Regions from separate parts of the Xenorhabdus sp. XBWT genome, predicted to be linked through region 2. Evidence: predicted binding sites of a transcription regulator. Region 2 holds the regulator's gene; each other region holds the start of a gene.
The links. The regulator CRP, encoded in region 2, controls carbon source genes, mostly activating them, when cyclic AMP is high. The targets are predictions, from matches to a motif close to ATGTGANNNNNNTCACAT.

Region 1: a site for CRP is predicted at 4,214-4,231, ahead of msrB (peptide-methionine (R)-S-oxide reductase MsrB). Genes of this name have one in related genera too.
Region 3: a site for CRP is predicted at 4,177-4,194, ahead of udp (uridine phosphorylase). Genes of this name have one in related genera too.

What each region holds. Positions count from the first base shown of each region.
Region 1 is NZ_CM180990.1:2,069,617-2,076,875, forward strand. It holds gene AC5JQI_RS09310 (D-amino acid dehydrogenase) at 1-736, shown strand, start outside; gene dadX (catabolic alanine racemase DadX) at 754-1,821, shown strand; gene AC5JQI_RS09320 (D-hexose-6-phosphate mutarotase) at 1,966-2,847, opposite strand; gene gapA (glyceraldehyde-3-phosphate dehydrogenase) at 3,014-4,009, opposite strand; gene msrB (peptide-methionine (R)-S-oxide reductase MsrB) at 4,351-4,764, shown strand; gene AC5JQI_RS09335 (YeaC family protein) at 5,084-5,365, shown strand; gene pncA (bifunctional nicotinamidase/pyrazinamidase) at 5,449-6,096, opposite strand; gene ansA (asparaginase) at 6,122-7,141, opposite strand; gene sppA (signal peptide peptidase SppA) at 7,257-7,259, opposite strand, start outside.
Region 2 is NZ_CM180990.1:352,976-360,234, reverse strand. It holds gene murQ (N-acetylmuramic acid 6-phosphate etherase) at 1-247, shown strand, start outside; gene murP (PTS N-acetylmuramic acid transporter subunit IIBC) at 274-1,740, shown strand; gene AC5JQI_RS01570 (LysE family translocator) at 1,756-2,361, opposite strand; gene AC5JQI_RS01565 (YheU family protein) at 2,590-2,808, shown strand; gene AC5JQI_RS01560 (phosphoribulokinase) at 2,885-3,754, shown strand; gene crp (cAMP-activated global transcriptional regulator CRP) at 4,269-4,901, shown strand; gene AC5JQI_RS01550 (aminotransferase class III-fold pyridoxal phosphate-dependent enzyme) at 5,009-5,353, opposite strand; gene AC5JQI_RS01545 (aminodeoxychorismate synthase component II) at 5,475-6,050, opposite strand; gene ppiA (peptidylprolyl isomerase A) at 6,485-7,051, opposite strand.
Region 3 is NZ_CM180990.1:3,462,841-3,470,099, reverse strand. It holds gene metE (5-methyltetrahydropteroyltriglutamate--homocysteine S-methyltransferase) at 1-1,230, shown strand, start outside; gene AC5JQI_RS15140 (hypothetical protein) at 1,291-1,479, opposite strand; partial or broken gene AC5JQI_RS15135 (NAD(P)-binding domain-containing protein) at 1,849-2,342, shown strand; gene AC5JQI_RS15130 (GntP family permease) at 2,677-4,062, shown strand; gene udp (uridine phosphorylase) at 4,315-5,070, shown strand; gene AC5JQI_RS15120 (tyrosine-protein phosphatase) at 5,292-6,074, shown strand; gene AC5JQI_RS15115 (DedA family protein) at 6,117-6,680, shown strand; gene rmuC (DNA recombination protein RmuC) at 6,927-7,259, shown strand, end outside.

The DNA of each region.
Region 1 (7,259 bases), 1.7 Mb from region 2:
GTTACAACTCCCGAATGATGAAACGGGTGATTGCCAGATTTTTACCAAGGAACTGGCAAAAATGGCAGAAAATATCGGTGTGAAGTTTATATTCAACAAGCAGGTTGAGCAGATTTTAGTGGATGGAGACAAGATCACAGGTATCCAATGTAATGGTGGTGTCATGACTGCGGATAGTTATGTGGTAGCGATGGGCGCTTATTCGACAAATATCTTGAAAGATTACGTCAACATTCCGGTTTATCCAATGAAAGGTTATTCATTGACCATGCCAATTGCCGATGAGTCAAGAGCACCTGCTTCAACTGTGCTGGATGAAACTTACAAGATTGCGATTACCCGTTTTGATAACCGAATTCGTGTTGGTGGTATGGCTGAAGTGGTCGGCTTTAACCTGAATGTTCCTCAGAACCGCTGTGAAACACTGAAAATGGTTGTGCAAGATCTTTACCACAGTGGTGGCAATATTACCGAGGCTTCGTTCTGGACAGGCTTACGCCCTATGACGCCAGATGGGACTCCTATTGTTGGCCCGACCAAATATCCGAATCTCTATTTAAATACGGGTCATGGAACACTGGGCTGGACAATGGCTTGTGGTTCAGGAAAGTTGTTGTCGGATTTAATTTCTGGCAAAAAAACGGATATTGCGGCAGATGATCTTTCTGTATTCAGATATATCGATGGATTCAATATAAAAGTGCTTCCAATGAAGCCTTATTTACATACTGCGTAAACTAAGAAGAGGTCGTCATGCCACGTCCTATTTTGGCAACGATCCATCTCAATGCGCTCCGCCATAATTTGGCTGTTATTCGCCAAAAAACCGGTAAGAGTAAAGTCTGGTCGGTGGTAAAGGCGAACGCATATGGGCATGGATTGGACAGAGTATGGCAATCACTCATGCAGACAGATGGGTTTGCACTGCTCGACATGAATGAAGCTATTTATTTAAGGGAACAGGGATGGCAGGGACCAATCCTCCTATTGGAAGGGTTTTTCAAATCAAGCGATTTGCAGATCCTTAATCAGCATTGCCTGACAACCGCAGTACATAGCCATTGGCAGCTTGAGGTGATAGAAAAAGTCAAATTGGACAGGCCCATTGATATCTATCTAAAGCTTAATAGCGGAATGAATCGGTTGGGATTCACTCCCGAAGAATATCCACAGGTAGTTTCAATGGCGAAAGGGATTAAAAATATCAATTCAGTGACTTTAATGACCCATTTTTCCAATTCGGATAATGAAATCGGTGTTAAAGAACAATTAGCGGTTATTGAACGTTTGCAGATGAATTCTCTTTCTCATTGTCTGGCAAACTCTGGTGCTGTTTTGTGGCATCCTGAGACGCATGGGGATTGGATCCGACCGGGCATTGTCCTTTATGGTGCTTCTCCCAGCGGAAAGTGGCGTGATATTGCGAATGTAGGGTTGAAAGCAGCCATGACATTACAAAGTGAAATTATTGCAGTTCACGAGCTTCCCAGCGGGAACAAAATTGGTTATGGCAGCCGTTATATGACTCAGCAGACCATGCGCGTAGGTACAGTAGCATGTGGTTATGCAGACGGATATCCACGGCATGCCCCGACAGGTACTCCCGTTATGGTTGATGGCGTTCGTACTCAGTTATTGGGTGCTATATCAATGGATATGCTGACAGTGGATTTGACCCCATGTCCACAGGCAGACATAGGCAGCATTGTCGAGCTGTGGGGGGAAAACTTACCAGTGGATGAAGTTGCAGAATCCTCAGGAACCATAGGTTATGAACTCTTATGTGCATTAGCAAGGCGTGTCCCTGTTATCGTTGATTGACAGCCTTCTTATGAGTTTTTTCAGGCATTTCTCTTGATTGTTTTTAGGATAAGTGCCTGTCTTATCTACACCTAATGGGTATCAAGATGCAGCGCTTATGTCTTGGGAGGAGATATCCAGAAGCATAGACAACCAAAATTCAGGTTAGCCAGCATCAGCGATTTTTCGGCAGCGGATAACAACAGAAAGTCTGTCAGGGTTGCCATTCTTAGGTAGTAATGGGCTATTGATGCGTGCAGTTTCAATGCAAGCCATATTCTTATAACCTTCTTTACTCATGTCTTTCATGCTACTGGAAAGAGCAGCTCCGGGGTTCCAGCACACCACATCGCTATGATGATAATGATGAATTTCAATCGTTCTTTTCCACTGTGGATCTCTGAGCAGACTAAAATCTTCTGGCTCTGTATAAATCAGATCAGTTCGTCCTTTGAAAAATAAATCTTCATGAACATATTGCTCTTTATCTGCGACGGTATCAATAAAATGACCACCAAGCCCACTGACCCGGATTTGGCTGATATCGCTGATATTGAAGTAAGAGTGAAGGGCACAGGTTGCTTGATATTCACCATGAGACTCTAACTCTATTTCACAGGTTTCCCCTAATTTAAAGCGAGCAATCAGTGTGAATTCATGTGGCCATAATTGATGGGTATAGGCGCTATCCTGTAGTGTGAATGTTAAAATAACTCCATTATTATTTTCATTATGTGCTTTGAGTTCCCAGGGCAATAGCCGTGCAAACCCGTGACTGGGGGCAGCAGACGGTCCAAACCAGGGCCAGCAGATGGGAATACCGCCACGAATGGCGCTTCCGGCACTGAAAGCAGTTTTATCGCTTACCCATAATACCGGTTTTTCACCGCTAGGTTGCCATGTGATGAGGTGCGCACCCTGAATACTGATAGCGCCACGAGCTTTGGGATGGGAAACGACAATCAATGGAAAACCATCAATATTCCGTTGGCTGATATAAGGGGATATCTGCTCTACAACCGGTAATGAGAAAATTTTATCGTGCATCTGTCATGACCTTATGTAAATCTGAATTGGTAGTTGAACCAAGGTTCAAGAATAGCTCAATCTTTTGAAAATATAAATTTTGTAGAGATAAACATAAAAGCCATCTGTTCACAGATGGCTTTTGAACGTGGACCATCCCTTAAAATCTATTGGGTATAAAACTCAATTAATTAGAGATATGAGCGATCAGATCCAGAACTTTGTTAGAGTAACCTGTTTCGTTGTCATACCAAGAAACCAGTTTGACAAAGTTGTCGTTCAGGGCAATACCTGCTTTTGCATCAAATACAGAAGTCAGTTTTTCGCCGTTGAAATCAGTGGAAACAACATCATCTTCAGTGTAACCCAGGATACCTTTCAGCTCGCCTTCTGCCGCTTCTTTGATTACGTCACAGATTTGTGCGTAAGTTGCAGGTTTTTCGAGACGTACAGTCAGGTCAACAACAGAAACGTTAGGAGTAGGAACACGGAAAGACATACCAGTCAGTTTGCCGTTCAGTTCTGGAATAACTTTACCTACTGCTTTTGCTGCACCAGTAGAAGATGGGATGATGTTTTGTGCTGCACCACGACCACCACGCCAGTCTTTAGCGGAAGGACCGTCAACGGTTTTCTGAGTAGCAGTTGTTGCATGAACAGTAGTCATCAGACCTTCGATGATGCCGAATTTGTCATTGATAACTTTAGCCAGTGGAGCAAGGCAGTTAGTAGTACAGGATGCGTTGGAAACGATTTCCTGACCTGCATAGGCGTTATGGTTTACACCCATGACAAACATTGGTGTGTCGTCTTTGGATGGGCCGGTCAGAACCACTTTTTTCGCGCCCGCAGCAATGTGTTTACGTGCAGTTTCGTCGGTCAGGAAGATACCAGTTGCTTCAGCAACTACATCAACACCCACTTCGTTCCACTTCAGGTTAGCTGGATCTCTTTCAGATGTAACGCGGATGGTTTTGCCGTTAACAACCAGCTGACCGTCTTTAACTTCAACAGAACCGTTAAAGCGGCCGTGGGTTGAATCGTATTTCAGCATGTAAGCCATGTACTCTGCATCCAACAGATCGTTGATAGCAACGATTTCAATATCTGAACGCTCTTGTGCAGCACGGAAAACAATACGGCCAATACGACCAAAACCGTTAATACCTACTTTGATAGTCATAGTATTCCACCAGCTATTTTTTAGTGAATTAAAAGTTGTTTCTAAAGTTACCAAAATCTTGCCAGCCGTCAAGCGGAATCGTGTCAACAATTGAAAAAGATCAATCATAATCACTGCCTGAACGCTTGCTGTGCAGTCGTGACAAGCTTTACGCGCACTATTATCGGGGTATAGGGATATATTTAAAGTTACCATAGATTAGATATGTGAGAGTTATCACAATTAGTAAACTAAATTGCTGTGTTGAATGGGTTAGAATGCATTTTGACATCATGATGTTACTTTTTTGTTGTTTTTGATGATTTTTTTATTGAAAATATTGGTCTTCAAAGGTGGTCATTATGGCTAAAAGTCAAAATATTTCTCTTTCCATAGAAAAACTTAATGCAATGCAGCGCCATGTTACTCAGGAAGCAGGCACTGAGCCGCCATTTTCAGGAAAACTACTGCACAACAAAAAAAGTGGTACTTACCATTGCCTGTGTTGCCGTCAAGCCTTATTCGTTTCTGATACTAAATTTGATTCTGGTTGCGGGTGGCCGAGTTTTTACCAGTCGATTAATGATGAATCCATCACTTATCTTGATGATTATTCTCATAATATGCATCGAATAGAGGTGCGTTGCAGCTATTGTCAGGCTCATTTGGGGCATGTTTTTCCTGATGGGCCTAAACCAACGGGAGAACGCTTTTGCATTAATTCAGCATCATTGCGTTTTGTTGATGAAGAAACTGGTGATGAAACAGCAGGTTAATGTTATTACTGAAGAGAATTGGCTTATATGAAATGCTGACTTTAACAGTTAAGTGTAAATACTCATAAAGAAACGATTCAGCTTGACGTCAATTTATAGCTTATACCAATAGATTTTGAGTTGCAGCGCAGCGGTAAGAATGCAAATTCAACACAGCGGCAACTTGAAGGAAGGCAGGTATATATCAATTTGTAAAAGTATTAATCAATAACAATATTAATGTGTAATAGTGTCAGTTTGTAGTAGTGTGAATAGTACATGCATTACCGTTTCGTATTACAAATGTTTCAGCGCAAATATAGCCGTTAAGGAAATATCGATGAAGTTGGATGATTTACTCTCTGCTATGACGCCGGAAATTTATCAGCGATTAGTTCAGGCTGTTGAATTAGGAAAATGGCAGGATGGTGTACCACTTACGCCAGAACAGAAAGAACACAGTTTACAGGTAGTGATGCTTTGGCAAGCTAAACATAATCATGATCCTGAACATATGACGATTGGCACAAATGGTGAAATTACCATAAAAAGCAAACAAGAGTTAAAAGCAACGTTCCAATCTGAAATGGTTGCTAAATTAAAACCTCAGGCAGAAGATTGAATTAAACTGTAATGAAAGCCTCTCCCTGGCAGAAATGGGGATAGATAATGTCTAGAGCCTAATAGGATAGGCTCTTGGCTTGTTTATAAAAGCGTTATTACTTCACTTTGTGAGATTAATTTAGCGCCTTTTGCGGCCATATCTTCGAGTGCGTGCTTGCTGTCATCGGCATGAATATTGACACCACGGCAACCATCGACAATCACATAGGTTTCATAGCCCAGTATTAAAGCATCAAGCACAGTAAATTTGATACAGTAATCGGTGGCGATGCCCAATACAAATAGACGCTGTATATTCTGTTCCTTTAACCACCCATGTAAACGGGTTTTGCTTTTATGATCATTATCAAAGAAGGCACTGTAGCTGTCTATCTGAGGATTCTCACCTTTTCGGAAAACTTCTTGGATCGCGGATTGATTTAATGTGGGGTGGAATTCTGCGCCAAATTGCCCTTGTACACAATGAATAGGCCACCACACTTGAGGAATGCCATTGAGTTCGCCCAATTCACCGATTTTCTGCCCGGAATTTGCCGCGAAACTCATATGGCCGGCTGGATGCCAGTCCTGACTTGCGATGATAGCGATGTTTTCCTGATTAGTGTCTCTCTGACATAGCGCAATGATTTCATTTGCAACCTTAATGACAGTGTCACTCTCCTTGACTGCCAGTGCTCCTCCGGTACAGAAGTCATTTTGTAGATCGATAAGCAATAATGCTGTTTTCATCATATCTCTCGATTTACCTAATTTATTATTCATCGGAATAGCTCAATTCCCCACGCAGATTTTGTTGCATCAGGTGGCGTATTTTTTCAGGTGTATAGGGTTGACTCAATAAATAGTGCAGTTTAGTTAAGGCTGCTTCAAAAGTCATATCATAACCACTGATGATACCCGATGTCGCCAAAAAGTGACCAGTAGCATAACCTTCCATATTGACCCGACCAGAAATACATTGTGTCAGATTTACGACGATGATCCCTCGTTCGGTTGCTTCTTTCAATGTTTTCAGCAACGCAGAACACTGGGGCGCATTGCCAACACCATATGATCGTAAAATTAATGCTTTGACGGGCTGCATAAGGATATTTTCAACAACCTGATTGGATAATCCAGGATAAATGGTCACAACACCAATTGGTTGGGACGTGATTGGTTTTACAACAAATTCGCTGTGGTTGGTTGGTATGGGGGTTGTTTTGAAGGTGCGGATATTGATTCCTGCTTCCATCAGTGGTGAGTAATTAGGGGATGAGAAAGCATCAAAACCGTCCGCGTGAGCTTTGATCGTTCTGTTACCACGAAACAATTTATTGTTGAAAAAAAGACTGACTTCATTGATAGGATAATTGGCTGCAAGATAGAGCGCATTAAGTAGATTGGTCTGCCCATCAGAACGCAGAGCTTCCAGAGGAATTTGTGACCCTGTCACAATGACCGGTTTATTCAGATTTTCAAACATAAAAGAGAGTGCTGAAGCAGTGAAAGCCATGGTATCTGTGCCATGCAGGATAACAAAACCATCATAATCGTGATAATTCTGACAGATATCATCTGCGATGATACCCCAGTCATCAGGACTCATATCAGAAGAATCAATCAGGGTTTGATGCTCACGGATCGTAAATGTTGGCATTTCTGGGCGGTGAAATTCGGGCATTTTGGTGAGCTGTTGTTGCAAATGGCCAGAAACGGGAATGTACCCATTGGGGGAATGCTGCATCCCGATTGTGCCGCCAGTGTAAACAACATAGATGGATTTCTTCTGCATGATAATGCCTCGATAAACATATTTAACCGGATTGGATTATAGGGTGTGTGCAGAATAAAAAAAGCCTGATGGTGAGATCAGGCTTCATTTTTGGTAAAAACGTTGTCAGCTATTTTTA
Region 2 (7,259 bases):
GATATATGGCAATTTGATGGTAGATGTGGAAGCCACAAATGCCAAGTTAATCGAACGTCAGAAAAATATTGTTATGGCTGCCACCGAGTGCAGCAGGGAAACCGCCGAAAAAACCCTGAATGCCTGTGGTGGTCACTGTAAAACTGCAATTGTGATGATTTTATCGGATATAAGTGCCGAAAAAGCCAAAAAATTATTGAAAAAGCATCAAGGGCTTATCCGGCCAAGCATCTCAAAAGACCGATAATCATTACCTCTTGGAAGGGGGCATAAATGGCTAAAATTAGTCGGGAAATGCTGTTCGAAATACTCAACGCCATTGGCGGGACAGGTAATATTACACACAGTAGTAATTGTATGACCCGATTGCGGCTGACTTTACGCAATGATTCACTTGCCGATAAAATCAGATTGCAGAAAATCGCGGGCGTCTTAGGCGTCATAAAAAGTGATGACCAACTTCAGATTGTCCTTGGCCCCGGTAAAGCTCAAACAGCCGCAGATATCATGAATACACTGCTCAGTGAATCATATAACTCCAATGAACCAAAACTTCATGTCACTGAGCACTATTCTGAAAACCTAAAAGATATCGCCACCTCAAACAAAAAATATCTCAAAGAAAAACAAACCAGCCCAATCCATAAATTTCTGGCTAAATTTGCCACCATCTTCACGCCTTTAATCCCCGGATTTATTGCTGTTGGTCTGTTATTGGGGTTTGCTACCCTGCTGGAGCAGATTTTTGTCAAAGACGCTGTGCATCCCGACGCGACTTTGGTCGAGATGATCGGTTATATGAAAATCTTTAGCAAAGGCATGTTCAGCTTTCTGAGCATCCTGATTGGCTACAATGCGCAAAAAGCTTTTGGCGGATCAGGGGTTAATGGTGCAATTATCGCATCTTTATTCGTATTGGGTTATAACGCCGAAGCCAACAGCGGGTTCTATTCCGGCATAAATAATTTCTTTGGATTCGCCATCGATCCTCGAGGTAACATCATCGGTGTACTGATTGCCTGTATTCTCGGGGCATGGGTAGAAAAGCAAATCCGCAAAGTCATGCCATCTGACCTCGATATGATCCTGACTTCTGCTATTACTCTGCTTATCATGGGTGCTGTTGCTTTTATCATCATTATGCCCATCGGGAGTTATTTATTTACCACGATGTCATGGCTGTTCATGAACTTGAATGGCAACCCATTCGGCACAGCAATTCTGGCAGGTTTGTTCTTAATCGCTGTAATGTTTGGTGTGCATCAAGGCTTCGTCCCCGTCTATTTTGCCTTGATGGATGCACAGGGTTTCAACTCCCTGTTTCCTGTTCTCGCAATGGGCGGAGCAGGTCAGGTGGGTGCTGCGCTGGCGTTATATCTGAAAGCTCAAAAGGGTTCCTTGTTGCGCACTCAAATCAAAGGTGCCATCATTCCGGGGTTTCTGGGAATTGGGGAACCCTTGATTTATGGCGTAACACTGCCTCGCGTAAAACCCTTTGTCACCGCCTGTCTCGGTGGTGCAGTTGGCGGCTTTTTTATCGGTCTGATTGCCTGGTGGGGATTACCAGTCGGATTAAATAGTGTTTTCGGCCCTTCCGGTTTGGTCGCGCTGCCCCTGATGACCTCCAACAATGGTATCTTCACGGGCATGGCAGTATATGGTGCCGGATTGCTCGTCGCTTACCTATCAGGCTTTATACTGACATTATTCTTTGGCAGTAAAAATATTGACATGAATTGACTCCAGTCCCTAATTTTAGCTAACCCAGATTAAAGGGACGCAAGCGGCGGTCAGCAGCCCCATCGCAATATTAAATATGAACCACGCATGGCGATTTCTTAATAAACAGCCAATCAATGAGCCGAGCATAAGCCAGATTGCACCAGCTATTGCACTGGAGATTAACATTACTGCGCTGATAGCCAATATCGAATTGTTATATAGTGATCCGGGCAGACTGTAACTGCTGACTGCCCCCAATCCCATCAACCATGTTTTGGGGTTCAGGAATTGCAGTAACCAGCCTTGATGAATCTTGATGGGTGTCCCTGTCACCTGCGCTGTACGTAGTTGCTTATAGTGTGAAGTCGCCGTTTTCCAAGCCAACCACAACAAATACAGGCTACCGAGTATTTTCAGACCAGTATGCATCGCAGGGTAGATCAGCAGCAATGCAGCAACACCAAAGGCAGACAGCAATAAAATTGTCTGCATTCCCAATACAATACCCAAACAAAGTGGTACAGAGCGACGGATACCAAAAGTAGCGCCCGCTGATGTTAGCAGCAAGTTGTTTGGGCCCGGAGTGACAGCAGAAATAAACATAAATGTACTAAGCGAGAATAACAAACTTACAGTCATGGGTAGATTCCCCTCACCCAAATGGTCAACATTTCCTTTCAAGAAAAATAGCAGTATGTTATTCCACACACAAGATAACTAATCATGAAATCAATTCATTATGAGTGAGAATTTTTGTCCCCATAAACCACACTGGCTGGCGCCTTATTTAAGGCTATCTCATTTAAAACAATTATCCGAAAAACACTTAATTTCAGAACAATCAAAACATCATCAGGAGCAATTACAATGATGATACCGTGGCAACAACTTGAAACCGATACTCTACTCAACTTAATTGAAAGTTTTGTCTTACGTGAAGGCACAGATTACGGTGATCAAGAAAAAACACTTGAACAAAAAGTACAGGATGTCAAACGTCAGCTTGAACGAGGTGAGGTTCTGCTGGTATGGTCTGAATTACATGAAACTGTCAATATCATGCCTAAAGAGATGTTCCGCCCATAAGGTTTGGCCCATTTTATTCATCATAAGAGACTGATTAAAAAGATAATCCCAATTTTTATTGATAAGGAGTCTGTTCATGTCTGCCAAGTATCCTGTTATTGCAATCACTGGCTCCAGTGGAGCAGGAACGACAACTACCAGTGTAGCTTTTCGTAAGATTTTCCAACAACTTGATGTAACTGCTGCACTCATTGAAGGAGATAGTTTTCATCGTTATACTCGCCCAGAAATGGATGCTGAGATCCGAAAAGCGAAAGAGCAGGGCAGGCATATCAGTTACTTTGGGCCAGAAGCCAATGATTTCAGCATGCTGGAAAAGACGTTTTATGATTACGGGGAAACAGGCAGTGGTCGCTGCCGCAAATACCTCCATACCTATGATGAAGCTGTTCCTTATAACCAAGTACCAGGCACTTTCACACCATGGGAACCATTGCCGTCAAACACCGACATTCTGTTTTACGAAGGGCTGCACGGCGGTGTTGTCACGCCACAACATAATGTTGCCAGCTATGTTGACTTTCTGATTGGTGTTGTACCTATAGTCAATCTGGAATGGATACAAAAACTGATCCGTGATACCAGCGAGCGTGGACACTCTCAAGAAGCTGTCATGGATTCTGTTGTTCGCTCAATGGACGATTATATTCGCTATATCACTCCTCAATTTTCACGCACACACATCAACTTCCAGCGCGTTCCCACTGTTGATACCTCTAATCCTTTTTCTGCCAAGGCCATTCCTTCGTTAGACGAAAGTTTTATCGTGATTCGTTTTCGAGGTCTAACCCAAATTGATTTTCCCTATTTACTGGCAATGCTTCAGGGTTCATTTATTTCCAGTATAAATACTATCGTCGTGCCGGGTGGAAAAATGGGGTTGGCTATGGAGTTAATTATGGCACCGCTCGTCAAACAATTACTGGAAGGTAAAAAGATCTCATGATCTAGGCTTCATTTTATTTTTAATAAAACAGGTAACAAAAAATAATGCCGCCTGTTTTATTAAAATAAATAAGTGATTTATGTGGCTATAAATCAGCCTGATAAAAATCATAACCATGAAGAAGCTAATACATGCAAAAACAACGTGAAATACTTCACTAAAAGGACAGTATTCAGCATTATCTTTCGTTATTATAAATATAAAATCAATAAGACCACGTCTCTAGACCAATTTCTGGTAATCTGATAACCAGTTTAATATGCTGAAGCGATACAAGAGAAGACAGAAACGTTTTCCTGTGTTACAAACAAGTCTACATGCGAGACTGGCAAGGTATATGGGTTAAGATCAATACACTTGTATATTGAAATTTTTATAATCCATATAAAATTCTCGTTTGTCAGTTTTTCAGCAAGTTAATATGTTAATCTATTGACTTTATAAAACTAGCCTTAAGAGAAACGGCCTGTTTCTCACTTCATAAAGGCAGAAATAACAACAGAGGATAAAGCGAATGGTTCTCGGCAAGCCACAAACAGACCCTACTCTTGAATGGTTTTTGTCACACTGCCATATTCACAAATATCCATCCAAGAGCACGCTTATTCATCAAGGCGAGAAAGCAGAAACGCTTTACTACATTGTTAAAGGTTCAGTTGCTGTTCTAATAAAAGATGAAGAAGGTAAAGAGATGATTCTCTCTTATTTAAATCAGGGAGACTTCATTGGTGAACTTGGATTGTTTGAAGAGGGGCAAGAACGTACAGCATGGGTGCGCGCTAAAAGCGCCTGTGAAGTGGCTGAAATTTCTTACAAGAAATTCCGTCAGTTAATTCAGGTTAATCCTGACATTCTAATGCGTTTATCTGCTCAGATGGCAAGTCGCCTGCAAACAACTTCCGAAAAAGTGGGTAACTTAGCCTTTCTGGACGTTACAGGCCGTATCGCCCAAACATTACTCAATCTGGCTAAGCAGCCTGATGCGATGACTCACCCTGATGGTATGCAGATTAAAATCACACGTCAGGAGATTGGACAAATTGTAGGTTGTTCACGTGAAACAGTTGGCCGCATTCTGAAAATGCTGGAAGATCAAAACCTGATCTCTGCACATGGTAAAACTATTGTCGTTTATGGGACCCGTTAGTTCCTGAAAAACCGGGCCAGTGTAATCTACGAGATTCCCACTGGCTTCTTTGTTCTGTTATTGCTTTATCTGGCTGCCAGCTTATTTATCTAACCACCGCGCTATCGCTATATCCAGCCGTGCCATGCCTTTTCTGCTATATCATCCTCAGGAATCACCAATGACGGCGTAAAACGCAGAATACCGTCTCCTGCACTCAATAACATCAACCCCTGTTCAACCGCTTTCTGCAATATATTTCTGGATTTACTCTGATACTCTTTTTTCAATACAGCGCCGATAAGCAGCCCTTTTCCACGAATTTTCTGAAAAATGCCATATTTTTGGTTCAGATTCTCCAATGCGCAAATGATCATATCATGACGTTCTTCCACTCCGGCCAATACTTCTGGCGTATTGATAATATCCAGAGCGGCACAACCAACAGAACAAGCCAGAGGATTTCCTACCATTTCCCTCACCTTGTTTTTATGTTTGCCACATCTAAGTGAAATAATAGTCATTAAATATGAATAAAAAACCACATTATAGCAAATAAAAAAACAGTGGAGTGAGGGGTTTGGTGTTACCAGATTAATATTTAAGAAAATTATTCAACAACTCATGTCCTTGCTCACTAAGAATACTTTCTGGGTGAAATTGCACCCCTTCCAGTGGCAAAGTACGGTGGCGTATCCCCATGATTTCATCCACATCACCATTGCGTTGGCTCCATGCCGTTACTTCAAATGATGCCGGAAGGGTTTCCGCAGCAATAACCAAAGAGTGATAACGAGTGACGGTCAATGGATGATCCAATCCCTTGAATACCCCCTGCTGACAATGATGAAGCAAACTGGTTTTTCCATGCATCACTTCACGGGCTTTGACTATGCTCGCACCAAAAGCTTGCCCTATCGCCTGATGCCCCAAACACACACCGAGAATAGGTAACTTTCCGGCAAAATGCGAAATCGCTTCCAGCGAGATCCCTGCTTCATTTGGCGTACAAGGCCCAGGTGAAATCACTAAATGCGTGGGTGCCAGCTTTTCGATATCTTCAAGCTGCAACTCATCATTGCGTTTAACTAAAACCTCTGTCCCTAACTCACAAAAATACTGATATAAATTGAATGTAAAAGAGTCGTAATTATCTATTATTAATAACATAGGAGTATATCCTACTGATTTTATAGTTTTATAAGTTACCCTACCCACATTAGGGTATTATGCATTATGTATCACGGTAAAATAAAATCAGGTAAACACTATTAACGGCAACGAAGTACTCATCATACCACAGAAGCACTGTTAGAATAGTAGCGACAGAGAAGGGAAACTCAGAGAAGAAAGTGCAACCCAAACAATTAAGGGCGATTATCCGAGTATCTACTTATGGCTTATAACCAATGGATTTCAAGAGACAGCGCGACAGCAAAGGAACCGACAAGTTCGTCGGGAACGAATTTGTCCAGCCAAAGACTGTCCCTTGGTGAGAGGCAGGAACCTCTCATTAATCCCCAGAAACATAGACGGCTATGTGACTGGGGTGAGTGAGAGCAGCCTACAAAACAGCAACTTGAAAGATGAAGGCTTATATCAGATTAAGGCTCGATCTTGGCTGACAAGATCACGATAGGCTTTGCTGGTACATTTTGATAAGGACCAACATTTTCTGTCTTGACCTGAGAAATTTTATCAACCACATCCATGCCTTTTACCACTTTGCCAAAGACTGCATAACCAAAATCACGCTGACCATGGTCAAGGAAAGCATTATCGGTAACGTTAATAAAAAACTGGCTGGTTGCACTGTCTTTATCTGCGGTACGCGCCATCGCGATTGTGCCACGAAGATTACGTAAGCCATTATCCGCCTCATTCTTGATTGGCTCCCTAGTGGCTTTTTGCTTCATATCTTTTGTAAAACCGCCGCCCTGAATCATAAAGCCAGGAATCACACGATGAAAAATAGTGTTGTTATAAAACCCTTCATTGACATACTCAACGAAATTCTTGGTGGTAATTGGTGCTTTATTACTATCCAACTCAAGTTCAATTTCTCCGGCTGATGTCATCAGCTTCACGTGAGTTTCAGCTGCCAATACTGGAGTAGCTATCACACCGATAGCACATGCAGCCATAAGCGACACAAAAATACGTTTAAACATTGATGGTTCCTTTATTTTTGAGGTCAACAATAAAACTCATAACAACAAAACTCATTAAGTGTAATTCCCTATAGGGATAAGTTCCAAATATTTACCTACATTTACGAGTATTTTTAGGTGATTAGAAGAAAATCTATCTATGTAATTTTTATATTCGCATATTTTTGGAAGAGCTATTTTGGGAATAAACTCCATATTAATGCCCTTT
Region 3 (7,259 bases), 1.2 Mb from region 2:
CAGAAATGTGAGGAACTGTCTTTACTGTCACAGGCACTGAATGAGACAGAAGGTGGTAAACAGGTTGAACTGGATGCCTATAGCGCTCCCATTCGTGCCCGGAAAAATTCCACCAGAGTAAACAATCTGGCTGTTGCTGAGCGCCTTGCTGCAATCAAGCCGCAAGACAGTGAACGTAATCAGACATATTCAGAACGTGCTAAACTTCAGCGTCAACGTTATAACTTACCATTGTGGCCAACGACCACTATTGGCTCATTCCCACAAACAACGGAAATTCGCAGTCTGCGCCTCGATTTCAAAAAAGGCCGAGTGGATGGTCAGTATTATCGGACCAATATCAGTGAACATATCCAACAGGCGATTCAAGAGCAGGAAAGTCTGGGGCTGGATGTGCTGGTACATGGTGAAGCTGAGCGTAATGACATGGTGGAATATTTCGGTGAGCATTTTGATGGCTATGTCTTCACTCAAAATGGTTGGGTACAAAGCTACGGTTCCCGTTGTGTGAAACCACCTGTAATCATTGGTGATATCAGCCGCCCAGAAGCGATTACGGTAGATTGGGCAACGTATGCACAATCCTTGACAGATAAGCCAGTGAAAGGAATGTTAACGGGGCCAGTAACGATTCTCTGTTGGTCATTCCCAAGGGAAGATGTCAGCCGAGAAACCATTGCTAAACAGATCGCATTGGCCTTGCGTGATGAAGTTAATGATTTGCAGAAAGCAGGTATTGGTATCATTCAGATTGATGAACCTGCATTGCGTGAAGGGTTACCTCTACGCAGAGAAGAGTGGCAGGCTTATCTGGAGTGGGCAGTGGATGCTTTCAAACTGAGTGCCGCAATCGCGCAAGATGATACACAAATTCACACCCATATGTGTTATTGCGAGTTCAATGACATCATGCCTTCCATAGCAGCGCTGGATGCAGATGTAATTACCATTGAAACCTCTCGCTCGGATATGGAGTTATTGGATTCATTTGAGAACTTCTCATATCCGAATGAAATTGGACCTGGTGTGTATGACATTCACTCACCAAACGTACCAAGTGTTGAATGGATTGAAGCGCTACTGCGTAAAGCGGCTGACCGTATCCCGGTTGAACGTTTGTGGGTAAACCCAGACTGTGGACTGAAAACCCGGGGTTGGTTAGAAACTCGACAATCATTGTCGAACATGGTAGAAGCAGCAAAACGCCTGCGTTCTACACTGAATAACTAACTTAAAAACGATCCATTAAACTGCCCGCCACAGAGTATGAAATGTGGCGGGCGCAAAGGATTACTGACCCAATAGTTTATTTTTTGAACTAATCCACGAATGGATCGTACAATCCAGTCTTTGCTGAGAAAATTTTTCAATTAGTCCACTTATTCCTCCCTTACCTTCAACCCAGTCCATTATATGCTGGAGTTGCTGGTTTTTCCCGCCACTCAGCATATTGGTGATTTGATCAAAAAATCCCATCATAGCTCCCCTTTTGTTGAGACTTATCGGTTTAACCAGATAAAACACTTAATTATGTGCATTTACAGGAATAATGCAGTGGGAATACTATGAAATAAAGATGAATTTCAGATTTAACTATTGCAGTTGCACAGTATTTTAGAAACGCCTAGTTTTAGATATTGGGGGCATTCGGAAATAAAGTAATTTTATTTATGTTAATCACAATAATATGTGAAATGTTTTTTCTATCATCTATTTAAAATCAACTTATTGAATGTTTTTATTCTTTAGGGAGATAAGCCTTGAATGTGATATCTATCGTTTTTTTGTGAAATTATATATGTGAAGATCAAAAAGGTAACAAATTGTCACACAACACCAGGGAACCTCATGAATAATTCAATACAAAAAATAGGGGTTATAGGGCTGGGTGCGATGGGAATGGGAATCGCACAGTCCTTAATTAGGGAAGGTATTCCAACTTATGGTTTTGACCTGAATGTCAAGCTTATGAGCAACTTAAACAGATGGGAGCAATAAATGTCGCAAAGAATGCTGTTCTATGGAGGAAGGAGCTAGATGTACTTTTATTGGTTGTGGTCAATGGTGCGCAAATCGAGCAAATACTATTTGGTGGAGAAAAACCATTAGTTAATCAACTGAAGGCAGGTACAGTAGTTGTTTTACATAGTACTGTCTTTGCTGAACAGGCTCAAGGTTTTGCCAATCGTTCGAATAAATACCATATCAAAGTACTTGATGCTCCGATTTCTGGAGGAGCATTGAAAGCTGCACAGGGGCAATTAACAATTATGGTCTCTGGTTCTTTTGAATTATTTCAACGGCTCGATTATTTTGTCCTCTGTCAATTTGGTTTTAATTGATTGTAGTCTCATACCTTGATTACCTCTTTTATTTCCTGTTATTTGAGAATAACTTTCTGTGAAAACCTCGGTAAACGTTCCATGATGAAAAATCGTTTCCAATATAGATTTGAACGGAAATTTTTTGGAGAAAAGTAGTGTTTTCAGAAATCAGACTGAAAAAATTGTTAATGAATAAGAACAATAAAAAATAATTCTCAGGGATTAATAAAAGAGATTTTAGATGAGAATTATCATTACTGGTGGTTTAAATCTTCTAGGCCAGCAGTTATCCTTTCAGCGATGTCATTCGTGCATTTATCGCCAATAATACAGATTGAAATGGGGTTTTATGATGGAGTTTTACATTCCAATTATTGGATTGGGAGTGGCGGTATTTACGCTGATTTTTTTGGTCTTGCGCACTCGTATTCATGTACTGCTTGCCATGTTGATTGCTGCGATAATTGCTGGGACTTCTGGCGGCTTAACTATGAGCAATGCTGTAGAAGTGATCGCCAAAGGATTTGGTTCAACATTAGGTAGTATCGGCATTGTAATTGGATTAGGGAGCATGATGGGCCGGATATTGGAAGTGTCCGGCGCAACTGAACGGATCGCTTATAGCTTGATAAAATGGTTGGGTAAACGGCGTGAAGAATGGGCACTGGCGATCACCGGTTATATTGTCAGTATCCCTATATTTGTTAATTCGGCTTTTGTGATCCTCTATCCGCTGGTGAAAGCATTAGCAAAGAAAGGTAAACGCAATGTATTGACGCTGGGGGTATCACTGGCGGGAGGGCTGGTAGTGACTCACCACATTGTTCCCCCGACCCCGGGACCGCTTGGTGTGGCAGGGATATTCGGAGTGAGTATAGGCTCAATGATGTTGGCAGGTATGATACTGGCCGTTCCATGTGTTATAGGTATTACCTGCTATGCAAAGTGGTTGGAGACTAAATATCCTGAATACCAGCTTGATGATGCAGAAGAAAATGCAGAAAATTTGCAACAAGTTCATCAACGTTATATGGAAGAAAAATCTAACAAATCACTACCGAGCTTATTTTTGTCTCTTTTGCCTATTGTTGTGCCTATTGTTCTTATTTTGGCCGGTGTAATTAATGGCTTGCTATTGAAAACCGATGTCTTTGCCGGGAAAGAAAACGATTTCTATTTTCAGATTTTTGGGTTCCTTGGTTCACCAATTATCGCGCTGGCAATCAGTGTCTTATTGGCTATTTATACGCTCATTCCAAAAGCCAGCAAACACGAAGTGATTGAACATTTAGAGGAAGGATTAAAGACTGTAGGTATTATTTTGTTGGTGTCAGGGGCTGGAGGCTCATTGGGGGCTGTGTTAAATGAAAGTTCGACGGGGACGATATTGGCGCAATATATTGCCGGCCTGCCAATAACACCAGTCTTGATTCCATTTATCATTGCGACACTAATCCGCATAATCCAAGGTTCTGGCACGGTAGCAATGATTACCGCAGCTTCTATTTCAGCACCGGTTATCAAGCAGATACCGGACATTAATATGTTGGTAGCGGCTCAGGCTGCGGTGATGGGAACACTGTTTTTCAGCTACTTCAATGATTGTTTTTTCTGGGTGGTTAACCGGATGATGGGCATTAAAAATGTGAGGCAACAGATTATCGTCTGGTCAATTCCTACCACAATTGCGTGGGGGATTGGGCTGTGTGGTGTATTGCTTCTCAATCTTGTGATGTAATCCATGCAATAGCGCTCTGTAAAGGGCGTTTTTTCTGTTTTCTGACTTTGTGATTGTTCTTCGAACATTGTTTTCATTGCCGCATTATACTCACCACATTATTTTCTTTTTTATTTGTGACTTTTATCACAAATATATGTATGTGTTTCTTGTCTGTATCAATTAAAAGTGATTTTAATCACTAAAAAATGTCAGAGTATTGACTAAATTTAGGTATCCATATTTTGAATCATGTCCGTTGAGGAGTCCGATATGTCTGATGTATTTCACTTAGGTATCACTAAAAGCGATCTGCAAGGTGCGACTCTGGCAATTGTGCCAGGCGATCCTAACCGTGTTGAAAAAATAGCACGATTGATGGGTAACCCAGTACATCTGGCCTCTCATCGTGAATTTACAACATGGCGTGCAGAAATAGACGGAAAAGCCGTTATTGTCTGCTCTACGGGTATCGGCGGCCCTTCAACGTCGATTGCGGTGGAAGAACTTGCCCAGTTGGGCGTACGTACTTTCTTGCGTATCGGTACGACTGGTGCAATCCAGTCACACATCAATGTAGGGGATGTATTGGTGACAACTGCCGCAGTCCGTTTAGATGGTGCCAGCTTGCACTTTGCTCCAATGGAATTCCCAGCCGTGGCTGATTTTGAGTGTACAAATGCTCTGTATGAAGCAGCAAAATCATCCGGTACTACAACTCATGTTGGTGTGACGGCTTCTTCTGATACCTTCTACCCAGGGCAGGAGCGTTACGATACTTATTCAGGCCGTATTGTCCGTCGCTTCCAGGGTTCCATGAAAGAGTGGCAGGAAATGGGTGTAATGAACTTTGAGATGGAATCAGCAACATTGCTGACAATGTGTGCAAGCCAAGGGCTGCGTGCTGGTATGGTAGCAGGTGTTATTGTTAATCGTACTCAACAAGAAATACCGGATGCTGAATTATTGAAGAAAACAGAAAGCAATGCCTTGGGGATTGTTGTCGAAGCTGCTCGCCGCTTGCTGTAATACTTTTATCAAGTGATTCTGTTAAGGGCCGGAATATTCCGGCCCTGCCGTTTGTGCGATCTTCTCTTTCTTTCATTCTAAAATCTGATAATGTCATAACGTTTTGCATTAATGATTATTTGCGTAATGGCTGTTGTGCGCCAATAACTATTAATCTAATCCAGTAATATCAATAACCATCTGTTTTTAAATCATTATTTATTACATTGACAAGAGTAATTATGACCACAACATTTCTACTCCATCCTTCACTTCTTCCGTTGAATGGCGGCATTAACTTTCGTGATTTAGGCAACAAGACTCTGAATAATGGCGCTAAGATCAAGTCAGGGCTATTATTTCGTTCCGGTTCATTGGACAGACTGACAGAAAACGATCAGGCTATTTTAGTGGATCAAAACCTTTTTCAGATCATTGATTATCGTGATAGCAGTGAGATTATGGATAAACCTGATCAGGTATGGCATGGCGCACATTACCATCACGCTCCGGCTAATCCGCTTTCTAAAGAAGTAGATGCTAATCTGGATAAACTGGATAAGGAGATACTGGAACAATTCGATGCGAAAGTATTTATGTCACGTCTGTATGAATTACTACCGCTCAACAACCCAGCTTATAAAACACTAGCCACATTATTGCTGCAACCAGAAAAAGGCGGGATTGTACAACACTGTGCGGTCGGTAAGGATAGAACGGGGGTTGGCTCTGCGTTGGTCTTATTGGCATTGGGTGCCGATTTGGATACGGTGATGGAGGATTATTTGCTGACTAATGTCACGCTGGCTCCATACCGAGACTATTTATTGAATGAACACGCAAAAAGCATGAGTGAAAATACAGTTGAAAAATTTGCTTATGTTTATTCGGTCAGAGAAGAGTTTTTGCTGAAAGCCCTGAATAGTATTAATCAACATTATGGCAGTGTGGATATTTGGCTGGAAAAAGATATCGGGCTTGATATTGCTGCCCGTGAAAAGCTACAGGCCTATTTTCTTGAATAAAAATGCTAGGTTAGCATTGGTTTGGTAGTACAGGGCTAACCTATGGCAGACACTGATAACACAGGAAAGACTAATGTGAACCTGCATGAAATCATTGAATTGATCACCAACTTTGTAAAAGCCCATGAAATTTGGGCGATTCCCATTATTTTCGTTCTTGCATTTGGTGAATCACTCGCATTTATTTCCTTACTGTTGCCAGCAACAATTATTTTGTTGGGATTGGGGGCTTTGATTGGTGAAAGTGGATTGAATTTCTGGCCAATATGGATAGCCGCAGCAGCGGGAGCCTTTTTTGGTGATTGGCTTTCTTACTGGTTTGGTTTCCGCTATAAAGAAAATGTCGGCAAAATGTGGCCACTTTCTCGTCACCCTCAAACGTTGGATCGCGGCCATCAATTTTTTGAACGTTGGGGCGTTTGGGGAGTGTTCATTGGGCGGTTCTTTGGCCCTCTAAGGGCAGCGGTGCCGTTGGTAGCGGGTATTTGTGCCATGCCTCAACGTCATTTTCAGCTTGCTAATTTTACATCTGCATTAATCTGGGCATTCGGTATTTTAGCACCGGGAGCATTTGGTCTGCACTGGCTGACCGAATGGATGGGATAAAGCAGATGGAGTAATTGCGAGCCGCTTTGCAAATTGAAATAAACTCAGTAAATACTCTGGACATCTATACAGCATCTATTTAACTTACATTGAAGTTCTTGAACCAGCTTTGAATCAAAAACCAGCTTTGAATCAAAAGAGTTAACCAGAATTTATACCCGATAGATTTCAAGTTGTAGCTTTATTATTGGCTGCGACTTGAAAGATGACAGGTATAGCGACAATGAAGTTAGCGAGGGTGTATAGGTGGGAATCCAGTGGTTATATATGCTGATTGGCAGTTTGAGCGGATTGCTGGGCGGGGGAGTTTTCGTCTGGCTTTCCGTTCATCAGCGAATCCAACAAAAAGAGCGGGAACTTCGCGAATTATATAGCCAATTAGCTGTTAGCCATGAAAAGTCGGAACAATCCCTCTATTGGCGTACTGAATGTGATCAATTAAACCAAGAATTGTTAGCTCAGCGTGAGATTAATAGTGCCCAGGAAGCTGAATTACGAGAATTAAGCACTCGGCTTGAAGAGAGCAGATTGGCAGCAGAGGAAAAACAACGTTTACTGATCAACAGTGAACAGCGCCTG